DNA from 2 places in the Rahnella sp. CG8 genome. Region 2 is predicted to be linked to the other one. Evidence: predicted binding sites of a transcription regulator. Region 2 holds the regulator's gene; the other holds the start of a gene.
The links. The regulator PurR, encoded in region 2, represses purine synthesis genes. The targets are predictions, from matches to a motif close to CANGCAAACGTTTGCNTG.

Region 1 (3,147 bases), on a different contig from region 2:
GCTGCTGAAACTACCGCAACGCCGGCACCTGCTGCTACCACAACCACCGCAGCTCCGGCTCATGCCACTAAGCATAAAGCACACAAGAAACCTGTTCAGAAAGCGCAAGCTGCCAAGAAACACAAAAAAGCCGCTAAAAAAGCACCAGTCGCTCAGAAGGCGCAGGCGGCTAAGAAACACGTGAAACACGCTAAAAAAGCGGCTCCTGTTGCTCAGAAAGCGCAGGCGGCTAAGAAGCACGTGAAACACGCTAAGAAAGCGGCTCCTGTTGCTCAGAAGGCGCAGGCGGCTAAAAAGCACGTGAAACATGCTAAGAAAGCTGCTCCGGCTAAAGCAACTCCGGCAGCATAAGAAGTCACTAGGAAGTCTTTGTGAACGAATCTGTTCACTCTTATCAAGACTGAAAAATTTAACACCCGGTTCGCCGGGTGTTTTTTTCTCCGTTTTCTGCCCTGAGGTACTGACAGATGATGCTGCGCCGCTACCTGTTCGAAATCACTTTTTCATCAATGATCCTCTGCGGTCTGATTACCCTGTCCTTTTACTTCTGACGTTTTGATCCCCCCTTTATTCCCTCTGCAGACATTTTTTAACGCCCTGATGCCATAAAACAAAAAACCGCCTTTCGGCGGTTGGTATTTTGTCTGTTTCAGAAAGACTTATCAGTAAAGCAAACGGGCACGAATGGTTCCCGGAATCGCCTTCATCAGTTGCAGCGCGGTAGTCAGCGTCGCAGTATCCGTTTCCGCATCAATCACCACATAACCGATTTCTGGGCTGGTTTGCAGGTACTGCGCAGCAATGTTGATACCCTGTTCCGCAAAAATCTGGTTGATGCTGGTCAGCACACCCGGACGATTTTCGTGGATATGCAGCAAACGGCTGGCTTTCTCGGTATGCGCTGGCAGAGACGCTTCCGGGAAGTTGACCGCTGACAGTGTAGAACCGTTGTCAGAATATTTCGCCAGTTTGCCTGCCACTTCGAGGCCGATACCTTCCTGCGCTTCCATCGTTGAACCGCCGATATGCGGCGTCAGCAGCACGTTGTCAAATTCACACAGCGGAGAATTGAACGGGTCACTGTTAGTCGCCGGTTCTTCCGGGAAGACGTCGATAGCCGCACCGGAAAGATGTTTGTTACGCAGCGCATTGCACAGAGCAGGAATGTCGATCACGGTACCGCGTGAGGCGTTGATTAACAACGCGCCAGGCTTCATCTGCGCCAGTTGCAACTCGGAGATCATGTCTTTGGTTCCGGCTGTTTCCGGCACATGCAGCGTGACCACGTCGCTGGTATTGAGCAATTCTTCCAGTGTGGCAATCGGCTGCGCGTTGCCCAAAGGCAGTTTGCTTTCGATGTCATAATAGAAGACGCGCATCCCCAGGCTTTCCGCCAGGATCCCCAGCTGCGTACCAATGTGGCCGTAACCGATAATGCCCAGACGCTTGCCGCGCGCTTCGAACGAGCCGACGGCTAATTTGTTCCAGATACCACGGTGCGCCTTGGCGTTAGCTTCAGGAATGCCGCGCATCATCAGCAACATCTCGCCCAGCACCATTTCGGCAACCGAACGGGTGTTGGAGAAGGGTGCGTTAAAGACCGGAATACCGCGACGGGTCGCAGCTTTCAGATCTACCTGATTGGTGCCGATACAGAAACACCCAACAGCCACCAGTTTTTCTGCTGCCTGGAACACTTCTTCAGTCAGCTGAGTACGCGATCGGAGTCCAACAAAGTGCGCATCACGGATCGATTCTTTCAGCGATTGCGTGTCTAAAGCACCTTTGTGAAATTCAATATTGGTGTAACCCGCGGCACGGAGTGTATCAACCGCACTTTGGTGGACGCCTTCCACTAACAAAAATTTAATCTTGTCTTTCTCAAGTGATACTTTTGCCATTTCCCGACCCTATATTTTTCTGGCTGAATTCGAACTGCAAGATGACTGCTCACAGTCAACATAACAAAAAATCCGCCATCATCAATACAAACGATTGCCTGCCCCCCAGCAGAAGGCTCAGCACGCCTGCCGGTTTTTAGCATTTCATGCTGGTTCAATTTTACTGTGCCAGACGTTCAGGAGGAGAAATACAGAAATGTGACATAAGTCACCAAATTAAAGCCTTTGAAGAAAAGATGATTCAGTCAGAAAATTATCATCTTCATAACATTGCGTTATGACAGCGCAATGACGAGGCTTAGGCTGGCTGCCTTGCCCTAAAGCAGCCAGATCTTCTGCTTATATTCTGATTACTTCAGTTTGACGGTTTTGACACCTTCAGAAGTCCCGACCAGCGCCACGTCAGCACCCCGGTTGGCGAACAGGCCGACAGTCACAACACCGGCAATACTGTTGATCTTATTTTCCATCGCGACGGCATCAAGAATGTTCAGGTTATGCACATCAAGGATCACATTGCCATTGTCTGTCAGCACATTCTGGCGGTATTCCGGCAGGCCGCCGAGTTTAACCAGTTCACGCGCAACATAAGAGCGCGCCATTGGGATCACTTCCACCGGCAGCGGGAATTTACCCAGCACATCAACCTGCTTGGAAGCATCCACGATACAGATGAATTTTTTGGCAATCGCGGCAATGATTTTTTCGCGGGTCAGCGCAGCGCCCCCCCCTTTGATCATCTGCATCGAGCCGTTGATTTCATCCGCGCCATCGACATACACATCCAGCGAATCCACTTCATTGCTGTCGAAAACATGAATACCCAGACTCTTCAGTTTTGCGGTAGAAGCATCGGAGCTTGAAACCGCACCTTCAATCTGGCCTTTGATGGAACCCAGTGCATCAATGAAATGTGCGGCGGTGGATCCGGTACCGACACCGACAATGGTGCCCGGCGTGACGTAATCCAGTGCGGCCCAGCCGACTGCTTTTTTCAATTCTTCCTGCGTCATAATGGCTTCTCTGTCTGATAACACGTAAGTGGCGTGAATAGTTCGGTGGAACGAAGAGTGCCGGTGATTATAAAGCATGTCCCGGCAATTTGGATAAACAACACCGCAGCCAGATCACACTTATTAAGTGCAATTGTGCTGCAAACACAAAGATTTTCCTCACCACAAATCCTGACAATCTGTGGCATAGTGTTCGGATAAAATTAAATCTAAGGGACAGAACTCCGATGAAA
Region 2 (3,147 bases):
AGCCCGAAGAAGACAGCAAACCGATTACGCTAAGTGCAACGCATAAAAAACGCTATCAGCATGCCCAGCAAACGGCGATGACCAAACTGATGCATCAGGTAGGAAAACCATATCGCTGGGGCGGAACCTCGCCGAATACCGGTTTTGATTGCAGCGGCTTAGTCTATTACGCCTACAAAGATTTGATCCGTATTAAAATGCCACGCACAGCGAATGAAATGTATCACCTGCGCGATGCGGCTCCGGTCAAACGCGGCGAACTTGAAAGCGGTGATCTGGTGTTCTTCAGAATCAATAACCGCGGCGCTGCAGACCATGTTGGTGTTTACGTGGGGAACGGCAAGTTTATTCAGTCTCCAAGAACGGGCGAAGACATTAAAATCACCTCTCTCGGCGACGATTACTGGCAAGATCATTATGTGGGTGCACGCCGGGTAATGACGCCGAAAACGATCCGATAATAAACAATTCGTTAAGTCTGAAGTTTCGCTAATCAGCCATTGAATAGCATTTAACGAAGAGTTTCTGCAGGGAAGAGTATCGGCGGTAACGGCCACTGCGTAAAATTGAAAAGGGCGATTCCTGTAACAGGAATCGCCCTTTTTTATAGCGGTTCACTTACTGAATCAGTTCATCACCGCAGTGAAGCTGAAAGCGATAATCATAAGCAAAGCGCATACCGTGGTGATCAACGATAATTTCAGGTTGCTGTCCATCAAACCCCCCTTTCGGATCAAATTGTGGCATTTTTTAAGCCACACTAATTGTGTGCCAGCGCATTTTCGCATAATTAACATTTAAAATCTTGTGCTGAATGACAATGTATCCCTGAGAATTTTACTTCCACTTTCCTGCATTATAAGAGAAAATTGTCGGTTAACACGCCTGTGTGCCGGTTGATTTCACCCGAGAGCATTTCACGCCTCATTCTGAAGAATCCACCCAACGATTTCACTGCCCTTTTAGAAGCCAGCAGTGAGATCCACGCAAGCAAACGATTAACATAATGCTAACGTGCTGAAACACGTGAGTTCAGGAGTCATTGTTTACATGGCAACGATTAAAGATGTCGCAAAGCGCGCTGGCGTTTCCACTACAACCGTGTCGCACGTCATCAATAAAACACGTTTCGTCGCCGAAGAAACCAAAGAAGCGGTTCTCCTTGCAATCAAAGAGTTACATTACTCGCCGAGTGCTGTAGCCCGCAGTCTGAAGGTCAATAACACCAAAACGATCGGTCTGCTTGCCACCTCCAGCGAAGCGCCCTATTTTGCCGAAGTGATTGAAGCCGTAGAAAACAGCTGCTTCTCCAAAGGCTATACGCTGATTTTGTGTAACTCGCATAATAATCTGGAAAAACAACAAGCCTACCTGCAAATGCTGGCGCAAAAACGCGTCGATGGCTTGCTGGTGATGTGCGCGGAATATCCTGATGAGTTGCTCAATATGCTCGAGGAGCACCGTTCGATCCCAATGGTGGTCATGGACTGGGGCGAAGCGCGTAAGAACTTCACCGACAGCATTATTGATAATGCTTTCGAAGGGGGTTACATGGCCGGGCGTTATCTGATTGAACGCGGTCATCGTGATATTGGGGTGATCCCGGGCCAACTGGCACGTAATACCGGCGGTGGCCGCTTCCAGGGTTTTGTGAAAGCACTGACTGAAGCCAATATTCCGCTGCGTGACGAATGGGTGGTTCAGGGCGATTTCGAGCCGGAATCGGGCTATCAGGCGATGCATAAAATTCTGATGCAGAAGCACCGCCCGACTGCCGTATTCTGTGGTGGCGATGTGATGGCAATGGGCGCAATCTGTGCCGCAGACGAACTGGGCCTGCGCGTTCCTCAGGATATTTCCGTGATCGGTTACGACAATGTGCGTAACGCCCGTTACTTCTCCCCCGCGCTGACAACCGTGCATCAGCCGAAAGAACGTCTGGGTGAAATGGCCTTTACCATGTTGCTGGACAGAATTGTCAGTAAGCGTGAAGAGTCTCAGACCATTGAGGTGCATCCGAAACTGGTCGAACGCCGTTCCGTAGCCGATGGTCCGTACCGCGATTACCGCCGTTAACAGATATCGAACGCCTGCAGATGCAGGCGTTTTTTTCTAATCACGCAGCCATTCCTGATTCATGGTTTCTGTATCGCCCATATATTCCAGCAACCAGGCCAGCGAGGGTGACGGATTGCTTTGATCCCACGTCAGGCAACACGGGCTGTCGGGAAACGTATTTTCCAGCGTCAGCACCTGCAACTTTTTCTGTTCTATCCACGGCGTGACGCGATGAACCGGCATCATACCCACGCATAAGCCTTCGGTCAGGCATTCCAGCGCACAGGTCCAGTCTGGCACGACCAGCCGCCGCTGGTTATCAAGCGTCCATGTATCCCGCTTAGGCAATGTCCGGGAGGTGTCTTCCAGACAGAGTGCAGGATAAGGCCGCAACTCATCATCATTCAGCGCGCCGGATAACTGAGCCAGCAGATGTTGCGGGCTGACGACGCAATGCCAGTCCATAAATCCCATGTCACGAAAACTGAAGCCCCCGCCAACCGGTACCGCGCGTGTAGCACCGATCGCCACGTCTGCCCGCCCGTCAACCAGCGCATCCCAGACACCATTAAACACTTCTGAGTGAATAATGAGTTCGGTGTCCGCAAAATGGCGGTAGAAATCGAGCACCAGACGCCGTGTCCGTGCGGGTTTTACAATCCGGTCAACCGCCACACGTAATTCGCCGCGCCAGCCGTTCGCCACCTGCTGACACTGCCGGCGCGTGGCTATCATTTTTTTTGTCAGAATCCGCGCTTCATCGACAAAAACCTTTCCCGCAGGCGTCAGTACCACGTCACGATGGCGACGCTCAAACAACGGCACGGCCAGCCACTGCTCAAGCTGACGGACGGTATAGCTGATAGCAGAAGGCACGCGGTGCAAATCTTGCGCTGCCGCACTAAAACTACCTGTTCTTGCCACGGCATCTACCACTTCAAGGGCGTATTCTGACCACATAATTCAGCCTTCAATATTTTTGATAGCAGAGTGCAAATATTAGCGTTTCACAAGCCTGTTATCAAAGCGTTAAACTCCGCCTCCGGTATGTAATCTGCATCACATCATCTGCAATAAATAAATTAACGA

Region 1: the regulator PurR is predicted to act here: its motif matches at 1,985-2,002, upstream of serA (phosphoglycerate dehydrogenase).

What each region holds. Positions count from the first base shown of each region.
Region 1 is NZ_JABAED010000017.1:54,025-57,171, forward strand. It holds gene asr (acid resistance repetitive basic protein Asr) at 1-351, shown strand, start outside; gene ydgU (small membrane protein YdgU) at 471-551, shown strand; gene serA (phosphoglycerate dehydrogenase) at 663-1,901, opposite strand; gene rpiA (ribose-5-phosphate isomerase RpiA) at 2,252-2,914, opposite strand; gene HGO41_RS16480 (LysR family transcriptional regulator ArgP) at 3,142-3,147, shown strand, end outside.
Region 2 is NZ_JABAED010000023.1:66,106-69,252, reverse strand. It holds gene HGO41_RS19440 (C40 family peptidase) at 1-461, shown strand, start outside; gene cydH (cytochrome bd-I oxidase subunit CydH) at 627-716, opposite strand; gene purR (HTH-type transcriptional repressor PurR) at 1,051-2,076, shown strand; gene punR (DNA-binding transcriptional activator PunR) at 2,113-3,018, opposite strand.